DNA from 3 places in the Chryseobacterium sp. CBSDS_008 genome. Region 1 is predicted to be linked to each of the others. Evidence: riboswitches for the same ligand, from Rfam matches in the RefSeq annotation. Region 1 holds a riboswitch; each other region holds the start of a gene.
The links. A riboswitch is a leader RNA that binds a small molecule or an ion and turns the genes downstream of it on or off. The one in region 1 is predicted to bind cobalamin.

Region 1 (4,491 bases):
AAAGTAAAGGTTCCTAAAAGGCTTCCCAGGATTTTGAACCTGTTCCACTGATAGGTTGTTGCCAATGCTACCAGTGTAGTATAGCGTGTTGGATAAGAAAAGTTATCCAGATTGGCATCCAGGTTATTGTACTGAAAATCCCCGCTCAGACTGACATCCCAATTGGGTGTGATAGAATAGATATTGGATGAGGAAAGATAGAGCTCTCGCTGGATATAGGTGTTATCTGTATAAATAATAGACTGCGAACGAACCGTATCCATAAAATGGGTATAATCGTAAGCAAATTTTGCTTTCAGCTGTGTTTCCAATTTGGGAAACAGCTTTTTTCTCAGGTTGGCCTGCACAAAATAATTTTCATCGGAAAGTCTCGCTCCTCTTCCTCCGAAACGCCCGTTGACAATAGGAGCCGGCATTCCGCGGTTTGAAATATAACCGTAGCCACGGATATTCCAGCTTCCGTTATTTAAAGTTCCGTTTAAAGAAGTTTCAAAACGTTTTGCCCGAATATCTGAATCCTGTCTTTTTGCAATGGTATCATAAGCCTGCTGTCCGTCTGGATATTTTTTGGCATACCGAAATCTGTAAATTCCGTCACTCTGCATAAACTCTCCACTGAAGCTGGCAGAAACCCTGTCTGAAATCTTCTGCTCCAATCGGAATGACGGATTGAAAAGATCAATGGAAGCACTCTTCGCTCTGATAACCAGATTAGTTTTTCTTGTTCCTTTAAATACAGGCGTTTTAGGCTGTAAATAAATAGATCCCGAAGATCCGAAGTCTTTTGCCGGCTGGAAGATTTCACTTTTCTGACCGTTATACAATGATATTTCTTCCAGATCATCCAAAGAATATCTTCCCAGATCCACCAGTCCGTTTTGGGCATTTCCTAATTGAATTCCATCATAGAAAACGCCTACATGCTGACTTCCCATGCTTCGGATATTAATGGTTTTCAAACCACCCAATCCTCCATAGTCTTTGATCTGAACACCTGAAAAATACCGCAGTGCATCTGCTACAGACTGGCTGTTCAGTCTTTCCAGCTGCTCTCCCTGCAGGGTTTGTGCCGGAAGGATCTCTTTAAAACTTTTCTTGTAAAGGCTGATCACCTTGATGGATTCTTCCTTCAGCGTGTCATTCTTCTTTTTTTGAGAATATAAAAGTTGAGATGTGATCACCAATATTGTGAAAACAGCTTTATGAATTGTAGAAGTAGTTAGTTTTGCCGCCATTAGCTCATTTAGGATAATGATGACGCTAATGGATATAAGAATACAACGACAAAGCACAGCTGTCACTGCACAGAATCATTGATGTCCTAAGCTTTATTCCACGAAAGCGTCAAACGATTATTTTCTGGCAGGTCTTCTGACTTACTCCATTTTTGAAATCCTTCCCATAAAAAAACAGTGGATATATTCTTCAAAAACTTTGGTGCGGAGCTTACAGCAGCGGGTCTGTTCCGGATTTTCACCGGATTCCCTTTTAAGAGCTTTTTACGGCTCACCAAATTCCGGCAAAGATAAATAATTATTCCTAATACCCAAGTAAAATCATGATTCATAAATAATTAAAGCTCCCGAAGGAGCTTTAACGTGATTTTATCAGGGGTTTCACTTTAAATTCCAATATTCAGGAAAATACTGAACCTTGATTTTGCTTCAATATCTCCCCCAGCCAGATGAGTGTACATGGGAAGCATTACTTCACTTCCCAGACTCAGCTTTTTATAAGAAGCTTCAAATCCCAGTTTTCCGTACAAAGCACTTCCTGCAGTATTGGGTAAACCTTCATCAAACTGTTTGTTCTGAGCATAAACCTCTCCCTGCACTCCGGTTTTTACAGAAAAAATGGACTTATCATTTCCTGCAACCTGATAAAAACCTGTTGCGGCATAGTTCCATTGATTTCCAAAGCGGTAATTTTTTTTATTCTCTGTTTTGATGGTATAATCTGTATTGACCAATACGGCCACTTTATTTTTCTGAAATTTATAATTCAAAGCAGCCTGATAATCCCAGCTTCCGGTTCCCAGCTGAAAACTCGGATTAACACCGGAGACTCCTTTTTCATCAAATTTTCCAAGCGGAATTTTCACACCCAAACCTCCGCTAAGGTGATGGAAATTATCCTTGGAGCTCATCAGCTGGTAAATTCCCATCAGGTTCAGATCCCCTATTCCATTGATTTTAATATCTCCCTGCATGGTTTTCTTTTCATGAAAATGAAAGGGCAGACTTATATAAACACTCAGTTTTTTAGTCAATGGAATTTTTCCCCAAAGCTGTAACGTATTGAAATACTGATCCTGTGTAAGGTCTTTTACAAATAAGTTTTCCTTTGCTTTGTAATGTTGTGCAAAGTATTTGATTCCGATAAACTGTGGGTTCAATAAAGATTCAAAGCCGGAAGATCCGTTACCGGCTGCACAGCCGCACGCATCACAATCATCATCAAAATCGAATCTGCTAAAGGTTTCAGGAACAATATACGCGCTATCTCTAATGGTCTTTGCCTGATACTGACTAAACAGGATCAAACTTACTATTACTATAATCTTCTTCATGTTTTCTATAAATTATTCTGCAAATTTTGGATTGGATATAAAACTTTTGTCCGATAATGTTTTCAGGAATGCAATGATCGACTGTTTTTCCTGGCTGTTCATGACAATTCCCACATGACCGTTCTGTTTCAGCTGAGGATCAAGATTGGCATTATCTTCTACCTGATTCGAATAGAAATTAAGGACCGCATCTAAGGTATAAAATCTTCCGTCATGCATGTAAGGCGCTGTATATTCTACATTTCTTAAACTCGGAACACGGAATTTCATCCAATCTACCTGATTAAGGGTCACTCTATAACGTCCTGCATCCTTGAATTCAGTGTTATAATACATTCCTGTATTTCTGAAACTCTCATCAGTAAACAGTTCTCCGCTATGACAGGAAGCACACTTCTGCCCGAACAAAACCATTCCCTGAGATTCTGCTGAAGTTAGCTGCTCTTTTCCCTGCTTGAATCGGTCATATTTTGAATCTGCAGAAATTAAAGAAGCCATAAACTGCGACAATGCTTTCAGAATTCTTTCTCCGGTAATGGTTTCATCACCATACGCTTCCCTGAAGAGTTTTTTATATTTCTGATCATCTTTTATCTTTGAAATGGCTTCCGGTATGGAGCTGTCCATTTCATTCACGTCGGTAATCGGGCTGATGGGCTGTTCATTCAGATTATGAATTACACCGTCCCACATATACCTTTTCAAAAAAGCCATATTCTGGATGGGTGGCGCATTCCTGATTCCGATTCTGTCATCTACACCATGACTTACTGTGTGGCCATGATGGGTAAAAGCATTTTCCTGAATATGACAGAAACCGCATGAAATGGTATTATTTCTGGAAAGCCTGCCTTCATAGAATAATTTTCTTCCCAACTCCACTCCATTTTTAGTTACCGGATTGGTTGATTTATCAAAAGTCATTTCGGGAAAATAAGACGGAAACTGCAGGTTATACGCTTCATCTTTTTTCAATGGCTGAATCACCTCATCAGAGCAGGAAATACAACTCAACAGAAATACAAGCAGAACCAGTATCGTTTTAACAAAAAAATTAATCATTGTGAACGTGGTCTACTTTAAACATTTTTGTGAGATTGTTGGTAACATCTACCAGGTGTTGGTTTGAGCCCATCAACATGTCATTGGCTGTGGTGAGGGCAAGTGCCTTATCTCCGCTCAAAAACTGGTTCAGATCGGCCAGAATATGAACAGAAGGACGAATTTGTGCCGTTACTCTTGCTGTGGTAGGAAGGTTTAATGTGATTTCGCGATAAAGATCCGCTGTATTATTGGCTTCAGTATTACCCATATTTCCGGTATGGTTCATAAATTCTTTTGAAGGAGCATCATTACCATATTTCCCTTCCAGTTTTACAAAAACATAACCGGCAGCCCATGACCATGACATTCCTTTCTGCTTGGCTTTTGTCCAGAATTCAGCCTGTCCATCCTGCCCTAGTAAATATGCTTTCTGGCTGACTCCCAAACCGAATTTTATTTTTTTGTAATTGTTTTTCGGAACACCATCCAGGTTAAGATATATAATTCCGGCTACAGCGTCTGCCTGATCTACAATAAAAGCGCCTTTATCAGGATTGTTTTCATTGTATTTAAATTCGTTTCCGTTTTCATCTATCAGCGCGATATTGCTGATGACGTATTTCAAAGCGGAGAAATTATGTTTCTGTCCGTTAGAAGAAGTCTGAACCGTTTGATTCAGAACAATGTCTCCTACATTATTAAATCCGTTTTCAAATTTGATCTGAAGTTTTCCGGGTGTTGCATCCTGCGGATTATCATCCCTGCTGCTTTCGCAGGATACAAAAGAGAATAAAGTAAGGGCAATAAAGGATAGTGATAAAAATTGAGAAATTTTCATTGTTGATTTTTTAAGTTGAATACAATTTGAATGTGTTATT
Region 2 (4,491 bases), 1.7 Mb from region 1:
ATGAATTCGGTACAGGTTCTGATCCGGAGCTTGGAGGTGCCCTGGCAGAAAGTTTTATGGAGTTTTTCTATGACAAAAAGAGTTTTGCCATTATCACGACGCACTATACCAATATCAAACTGGTGATAGAACAGCTTCCCAATGCCCAGAACGCAGCCATGCTCTTCAATGAAGAAACACTGGAACCGATGTATAAGCTGGAAGTAGGACAGGCAGGAAGTTCATTTACTTTTGAAGTTGCGGAAAAGAATAAGATTCCAAGATTTATTATCCATTCTGCCAAGAAAAAGGTAGAACATGATATTGTGAATCTTGATAAAACGATTGTAAAACTGCAGCAGGAAAAATTTGAAGTTGAAAAGCTGAAATCTGATCTGGCAGAAAGAAAAGAGTCTGTAGAAGATAAGCGTGATAACCTTCAGAAACTGAATGACCAGCTTCAGCAGAAATTATTTAATTTCCAGAAACTGTATGAGGAAGAACACCGCAAACTTCAGTTCGGAAATAAGATTGAAGCATTCATCGACAGCTACACCAAAGGAAAATCCAGAAAGGATGTTGTAAAAGATTTTGTGAAGCTTCTTGAACAGGAGAAATTCAGAAAATTGGGCAGTGATAAAGATGAAACCAAACGTCTGCAGGTTGTTAAGAGAAAAATTACTCAACAGCTGAAGAAAGATGACGTGATTGAAAAAATTGCTGAAACCAATGAAAAGCTGGAAGAACAACGTAAAAGCGACCGCGCTATTTGGATGAAGATTGGGCAGCGTGTTCGTATTACAGGAAGCACCAGCGTGGGAACCATCGAAAAGATTTCCCGAAATAAGGTAATTGTCAATTACGGTACATTTAAGACCACCATCAACGCAGATGAGCTTGAAAGAATTTAAATTAATCTATCCAAGGATTAAGTTACGCAAATACAGAGAGAGCACTTTTCGGAGTTCTCTCTTTTTTATTATTTTTTAATGAATCTTTTAACTCTCTCTTGTATAAAGGTTTTTAATATATTTGAATTCATAAAGCATTGAACATGGTCAGAAACCTTACTATTCTTTGGATTTTTTATCAGAAAATTATATTTCCTGCGGTCCTGTTTTCATTACTCATTTCATTCTTACTTTTTGGCGGGTTTGAAGCTTTTGGATTGAGTTTTCTTTTTACTGCACCGGTTCTTCACTATTTTATTTACGAATTAAGATTTAAAAGCGAATATTACTTTTATGCCAATTCAGGCTTTTCAAGGATGTTTCTCTGGGCAGGAACAATAGTATTGGGGATTATTGTTAGAATTATAACATTGTTTTTATGAGCAGACTTCATGTTGATAGTGTAACAAAATCTTTTAATGAGAGGAAAATTCTGCAGGATATTTATATAGGATGTGAAACAGGGCAAGTTATAGGATTACTGGGCAGAAACGGAAGCGGAAAATCAACCCTGTTGAAAATTATCTTCGGAACTGAATATGGTGATACTCAGTTTATAAAATATGACAACACTATTTTGAAAAGTATTTCCGATAGAAAAAACAGAATTGCTTACTTACCTCAGGATCTCTTTCTGCCAAAATTTATAAAAGTAAAAAATCTGATCCCTCTTTTTTGTAATAAAAGAAACACTGAGTTACTTTTTAGTTCAGAATTCGTACAACCTTTCCTTCATGAAAAACCTACAAACTTATCCAAGGGAGAACAGCGAATCATTGAAACGCTGATGATCATTTATTCCGAAACTGATTTTGCCCTGCTTGACGAGCCATTTCACAGTCTTTCTCCCAAGGTTACTGAAGAACTGAAGAAAAATATACTTCGGGAGTCAGCACATAAAGGCTTTATCATTTCTGATCACAATTTTCAAGATGTTCTGGATATTTCTGACCTCTTGTATATACTTTCAGATGGCCATCTGAAACAAATACAAGATTTAAAAGAACTGCAGCATTATAATTATCTTCCGAAAAGCATTTAATTTATATATTTGGAAGATCAAAAAAATTTCATGATGACTTTCATAAACAAAGCATTTTATTTATCTGCTTTCAGTATTTTTTCTTTAGCCTTTGTAAAGGGGCAGAATAAAGTTCCTTTCGGAGTGGTAAAAGCTGAAGAAGGATATGCCAATGTGCGGGTACATAAAGACAATTACAGAAAAATTGTAGATAAAATCCGTATGCGTAAGGGTGATGTATTTGTTTATGTAAAGCCTGCTCCCGGGGAAACAGAATGGATCTGGATCAAATATCCGGAAAAACAGGATGACGACAAACCCTTTGTGCGTTATGAAACTCTTGATAAGGAAGGAATGGTAAATAAAGAGCGTATTGCTTATATTGATCAGCTTCCCGCCTATACCCCTTCCAGGTCTAAAAACGGAAGATCACTTATTTTTACCGATAATTCTGATCCTAAAATTCCTACTGCTCAAAGAAGCAAAGTAGTGATTGACATCTACCCTTCCAATGCGGGTTACCGTAAAAAGGAAAAAGATGCAGAAGGAAAACTACTCACCATTGATAAAGTAAAACCCTGGGGAATCGGAAATGATCTTCCTGAGGGTATGACGGAAATCAAATCCATCAGAGTACAGCAACCGGGAAGAGGTTCTGTTTTTGTAAGAGAAGCCATCAAAAATATGTTCCAGCCTACCATGGATTTTGATAACATTGGAGTCACTTCCCTTGACAGCGATAATATTTTCCTTTATATGATCAATGGTTCAGGAGAAAACAGATACACTACACTCTGGACGATCAAGAAAGGAAGAGTAATCAGCCAGATTATTTTCCATAATCCGGAATAAATTCATTATTTTTGCTTCCGAAAAAGTTTTTACGCTTATTCATCACAGAAATGGGTTCTGCATCACTGCAGATTAAAAGGGAACCGTGTGAAAATCACGGACTGTCGCGCAACTGTAAGTAACTGAAGTCTTTTATCAAAGATCCACTGTGCGGGGCATGGGAAGGAGATAAATGATGTTACAAGTCAGGAGACCTGCCTTTTTCTTACACATGTAACTTTCGCGATTTGAAGTTGTATTGATCTGATGGATTGTTTCAGGAATTCTCTTGATTCCTGTTATTATTCTGTTTTTTCTAATATCATTTCACTTCGCTTTAATTAATAATGATATATGACTACAGAAGAAAGAATTGAAGCATCCGAAACCAGAATCTTTAAAGCGGTTTTCCCCAACACAACCAATCATTACGATACCCTTTTTGGCGGTACGGCCATGCAGCTGATGGACGAAGTAGCTTTTATCACCGCAACCCGTTTTGCGAGAAAAAGAGTGGTAACGGTAAGCAGTGACAAGATCGATTTCAAGAAACCTATTCCTGCCGGAACTATTGTTGAGCTGATCGGGAAAGTTTCCTACGTGGGAAAAACCAGCATGAAAGTGAACGTTGAGATCTACACCGAGCAGATGTATTCCTATGAAAGAGAAAAAGCCATTGTAGGTGATTTTACTTTTGTAGCCATCGATGAATTCAAGAAACCAATCCAGATACTATAAATAGAGTTTCGGGCGGCCAAAGGCCGCCCGAAACTTTTATATTTTAAATATATTTAATGATTGTAATTCATTGGGTTTTTCTTTAATTTTAGCCGCTCAGAATATCATCTGTGTTTCTCTTAAAAACTAATAGAAAATTCATATTACATTACATGAAAAAGATTATCTTAATCATTACACTTATCCTTTCCGTATCATTAACAGCACAAAAAGATGTTACAATTGAGCTTTCTGAAAGTTACGAATTGGGAAATATCATTTTAGCGCTTACAGACTATGGTAAAACAGATCCTTATGATGTTCAAAAGATTCCTCCGTATTATGATGAAATCATGTCTTATTTTGAGCCTGTAAAAGATCATCCGCTATTAAAAAAAGTAAATTATTCAAGAAAGGAGTGGAAAAAGTTCTTAGGTTTCCGGACTGATTTCTATGCATTCTCTTTTGATGAAAAAGGTGTACTTAAAAGAGATTTCCCATTTAATTCATTTGGCCCTCAAGAAGTGGATGAAAATCTGGAACTAATCAACGATTTTGTCAAGAAATCGAATTACAGAGCTTTTTACAAAAATCATCAACAGTTTTATAATACTTTAATTGCCAATTACAAAGAGTATTATTACATCAATGACACCTATGCCTTCCTTGATAAAATTGCTGGACAACCTAAAAATAAAAATACCAAATCCTATGTTATTGCCATTTCTCCTTTAGTAGGCGGACAAAATTGCCACAGAGAGATCAACAGTTCATTAACCGTTGACTTCCCTGATATCGGAAAAGACCTTATTCTTGGAAACTTAAAAGATAATATTGCAAGAAGGATTCTTGATAATCACACCGTATTTTCAGAAATTGATCATGGATATGTAAATCCTATTTCGGATCAATATTCAAAGGAAATAACTGAGAACTTCAATCTGATAAATTGGGATAAAAAATCAGGATATTCAGGGATCAGTTCATTCAATG
Region 3 (4,491 bases), 1.6 Mb from region 1:
CTGACCTTTTTTCATCACTTGTTGTGTAGGTAATGCCATTGAGCAATCCCTGCGCAAAAAATTTAAAGAACCCATATTCATAATCTATTCCGGCTGATCCTCTGTGCATGGGAACATAAGGTCTCTGCAGCTTGGTTTCTTTATCAATAGATTTTGCATAATAATATCCTGCATTTGCGCGGATTTTATGGTTTCCCAGCTGTTTGCTGAAAGACAGCTGAGATTCCAGCCCGTAAGATTCAGATTTATTAACATTAAATGCCTGCCAGTAGCCCATAGACGTTGGCAGCCATACAATAAGATCTGTCACATTCATATAATAAGGCGACAAAGTAAGCCTGAAATCTCCCGCTTTGAACTCATTCGTCATATCTAACTGGGTAGACGTTTCCGGTCTCAGATTTTTATTTCCTCCCGGTTCATAATAAATATCATTAAATGAAGGATATCTGAAGTTTTTTGATACATTAACGCTTACATCATACCATTTTGCAGCACTCCATTTTCCGGAGAATGAATACATCAACGGTGATTTCACATCTTCCACAAAATCTTTCTTAAATCCTCCTTCAAAACGAAGGTCTTTTGTTACAAAATACCGCAACAATCCTGAAACAGAACCTATATTTCTACTGACACTGGATATCCCGTTCTCGTAGCCTTCTCCTTTATTGACCTGAAACTCTCCGATGAGGTTAAAATTCCATTTAGAATTCAGGAAATAGTTAAAATCATTTTTAAAGATATAATTTTTCCCTGTTCCGCCACTTGATTTAGGCATATTTAACGAACCGAAATACTGAAAATTTTCTTCTGTATAGGCAGCTTTAAAGGAGTTGCTGAACTTTGTTTTGTTCCAATCCCAGGAAAGAAGGCTTCTTACACTTTGGGTTTTATATTTCGTTTTGGTTCCCGTTTCCTCATACACGGGATAATGCTGTGAAGAATCAAAAAACTGGCTCTGCCACGAAATTTTATGATCGTTTGTAATTTTATAGGATGCCCCAACATTGAACGTCGTATTGTAATAATTTCCGTTTCTGCTGATGTAGTTCAGATCATTTACCTTATAATCATTTTCACTTACAGAATAATTTCCGGAAGCTTTAAAACTGAACTTATCATTACTGTAAGAGCCTTTTATAAAATTATTATAGGTATTAAAGGAAGCGATTTCCGAAAATAATGACCCATGCAACCCTTTATTAAAATCAAGGGTATTATTCAGGTGAATACTTCCTCCTATGGCACCACTTCCATACACCACACTTCCTCCGCCGGCTTTTATACCAATCTGATCATACCCGAATAAAGCGATATTATTGATATCTCCCTGCCCCAGAAAATTAGAATTAATGTTAATCCCATTCCAGACAAATGCTGTCTGCTGAGCGGTAGTTCCTCTGAAAGAAGGTGAAGAAACAGCACCCCGCCCATTTTCTTTAATAAAAACCTGGGACTGAAATCTCAGGAGTTCTGAAAAGTTGCTGGAATTTTTCTCGGCATCTTCCGCCGAAATAGTTTGTACAGGATGAAAAAGTTTCACCCTGTTCATCTGGTTGTCAAAGACGTAAATAGTGTCAATGGCTTTCTCTTGTCCAAAAAGAAAACAGCCATAAGATGAAAAAAGCAGTACTAAAGATCTTTTTATATCCATACTTTTTTACTTTTCCTCCGAAAGCAATATGTTTTTTAATTATAATCCTGGCAGGTCTCCTGACTTTCGCATTCTGCCCCTTCCCGTTTTTAAACAGTGGTTTTTTGCAGAAACTTATATTGCGATTTACAGTTGCGGGGACAGTCCGGGAGTTACACCCGATTCCCTTTTCATTCCAAAATACTGGAAACCAAAATTTTTGCAAAGATAGTTTTTTATATGTATTTGCCAAAAAGTGAGATTAAAGCGCAGCAGATTAAAATTCCTGACAATAATTCACAAAAAAACTGCTTTCGATGAAAGCAGCTGTTTATCATAAAATAGTAGGATCATTATTTACCTATAACTTCTGTAATCGGGTTACCTATATTTCCACTTGGGAACTGAATTTTCAGTAAAGAAGATACCGTAGGAGCAATATCTGTCATGTGATATTCTTTATTGCTTTCTCCCTGCTTCACTCCCCATCCCATAAAGATCAATGGAATATGTGAATCATAAGAATTCCATACGCTGTGTGTAGTTCCCGTTTTAGAATACGGCGGAAGCATAGAGTCATGAGAAATCAGCTGAATATCTCCACTTCTCTGTCTGTTGATCCCGTTGATAATTCTTTGTTTAATCGGTTCCGGAATACTGGCTTCCTGCACTTTATCTACAGAAACAGCATATAAAACGGTAGGATCTTTTTCAATTTCTTTTACCGCAAAGTTTCTTACATCATCCAGTTCAAGCTTGCTATCTGCCAATACTTTTCTGTCGAAATAAATCTGGTAGTTATCAATGGCGTTGATCAACTTATCAGCTCCGAATTTTTCTTTTAACTTCTGATTCAGATTCTTTTCTGCATCTTCCCCGAAGAAACCTGTAGGGATCTTATGGTCTTTAAGGAATCCTACAGAATGTGCTCCACCATGGTCAGCAGAAAGGAAAACGGTATACTCTCCTTTTCCTACTTTTGAATCAAGGTATTTGAAAAACTCCGCTAAATCCTGATCTAATCTGATATAAACATCTTCTACTTCAATAGAATTCGGTCCGAATTTATGTCCTGCATAATCGGTAGATGCAAGGTTAATGGCTAAAAAGTCTGTAATATTATCTCCACCCAGTTTTTCACCTTCTACAGAAGCTTCTGCCAGCTTCAAAGTCAATGTGTTTCCGAAAGGTGTATAACGGATATTATCTTTTTTAGCCTGATAGTCTTTGGCTAGATTACTGTAAGGAAAAGTAGGTGTTTTTGCACTTCCCAGCAGGCCTTCCCAGGAGGAATTGTCCGGTGCACTTTCTGTATATTCATTGATCGGAAGTAAGGTATTCCAACCGTTGGCTACTAATTTTTCAGGAAGGTTCTGAGAATTGAATGATTTTACCCATTGCGGAAGATCATTCATATACCATGTACTGGTAATAAAGTTCCCTGTACTGTCATCAAACCAGAAAGCTCCGTTCGGAGTATGGCCTGCAGGAAGAATCGAAGCACGGTCTTTCAAAGAAACCCCCACTACTTTTCCCTGGAAGTTGGTTGCCAGCCTCAATTCGTCAGTTACCGTTGTAGACCACAGGTTTTTCGGAGAATGGCTTCCGGTTTTTGTATTGGTAGTTCCTACCGGCTGCACACCTTCATCCGCAGTACAGTAAACTCCTTTACCCGTTTCCTTATCCGTCCAGTCATTTCCTGCAATTCCGTGAATAGCCGGTACAGATCCTGTATAGATACACGTGTGTCCTAAAGCAGTAACCGTAGGAACATAGGGAATATGTACATTATTCAAAGAATATCCTGTATTCAAAAGTCTTTTGAAGCCGTCATTTCCATATTTACCATAAAAACGGTACAAATAGTCCCAACGCATCTGGTCTACTACCAGGCCTACGACTAGTTTGGGTCTTTCCAGTTGGGTATTTCTGTTCTTCTGTGCATTGATTGTAACTACGGACAAAAAAGTAGCTGCCGCAATTGAAATATTCCTAAGCATCCAAGTAAATTTTTATTGACGACAAATTTAAGGGTTTTGAAAGTTTTAGAGTGTGAAATTTTATTTAATTTTGATTATTGTACAATTCATCAATCCATCTTCTATGATTTTAGGCGTATACTGGTATTTCAAATTCCCGGATCATTTATATGATTTCCGGTTTTTCAAATTTTATCCGGGATATGGAGGACATGCCGATAATCCTGCTGAGCTGGCAGCAAGAGTTTGGGTTAAAAACCTCGATCATTTTATTCAAAAACTGGAAGAATTGAAAACGGGTTTCAAAGAAACGCATTTATACCTGAATATCGATGAAAATCAAATAATCATCCATATCGGAGACTATATGCTTTTTGATTTTCATTTTCAGTTTGCGGCAGAGATTGAGCATCTGTTAATTCTGGAAAACGCTGTATTATTGGATTCAAGTATACCTTTTTCCGTTCAATCCAGTAAAAGTTATCCTCCGGAAAGAGAAAAATTCAGAAATATAGAACACCGTTTCATCCAGATGGTAGGTTCTGATTTCAAAAAAAACAATGCTGAGAATTACGCTGCCAGAATTGACTGCCATCTACCTTTACGGCATAAAGAAAGTCTTATTAATGATTTGGTACAGATAGGCAGGGAAGAAAACCTCAATGTATTTTATTATCATGATTTTGATTTTAAAGAGCATTGTAATCTGATGCTCTTTTTCACCAATGGCAGGCAGAAAAAAGACTCTGTTCAAAAGGTTGATCTCAATTCTTTTGGGGGTAAAGTACGGCAGCTTACTCAAAAGTACCCTCTTCATTTCGGCCATTTCGGAAGTTTCAAAGAATATCCTTTACAGGGACCTCATTCAGTATTGAT

Region 2: it holds a riboswitch for cobalamin, as region 1 does, so the genes downstream of both, ACP3T3_RS08635 (acyl-CoA thioesterase) here and ACP3T3_RS16590 (TonB-dependent receptor) in region 1, are expected to answer to the same signal.
Region 3: it holds a riboswitch for cobalamin, as region 1 does, so the genes downstream of both, ACP3T3_RS09320 (TonB-dependent receptor plug domain-containing protein) here and ACP3T3_RS16590 (TonB-dependent receptor) in region 1, are expected to answer to the same signal.

Annotation. Positions count from the first base shown of each region.
Region 1 covers NZ_CP188202.1:3,673,841-3,678,331, reverse strand. Annotated here, with positions in the region: gene ACP3T3_RS16590 (TonB-dependent receptor) at 1-1,235, opposite strand, end outside; cobalamin riboswitch at 1,345-1,529, opposite strand; gene ACP3T3_RS16585 (transporter) at 1,622-2,569, opposite strand; gene ACP3T3_RS16580 (cytochrome-c peroxidase) at 2,582-3,631, opposite strand; gene ACP3T3_RS16575 (MbnP family protein) at 3,624-4,451, opposite strand.
Region 2 covers NZ_CP188202.1:1,929,701-1,934,191, forward strand. Annotated here, with positions in the region: gene ACP3T3_RS08620 (endonuclease MutS2) at 1-890, shown strand, start outside; gene ACP3T3_RS08625 (ATP-binding cassette domain-containing protein) at 1,309-1,971, shown strand; gene ACP3T3_RS08630 (hypothetical protein) at 2,002-2,802, shown strand; cobalamin riboswitch at 2,838-3,018, shown strand; gene ACP3T3_RS08635 (acyl-CoA thioesterase) at 3,136-3,519, shown strand; gene ACP3T3_RS08640 (DUF4932 domain-containing protein) at 3,672-4,491, shown strand, end outside.
Region 3 covers NZ_CP188202.1:2,085,142-2,089,632, forward strand. Annotated here, with positions in the region: gene ACP3T3_RS09320 (TonB-dependent receptor plug domain-containing protein) at 1-1,657, opposite strand, end outside; cobalamin riboswitch at 1,690-1,867, opposite strand; gene pafA (alkaline phosphatase PafA) at 1,990-3,636, opposite strand; gene ACP3T3_RS09330 (hypothetical protein) at 3,689-4,491, shown strand, end outside.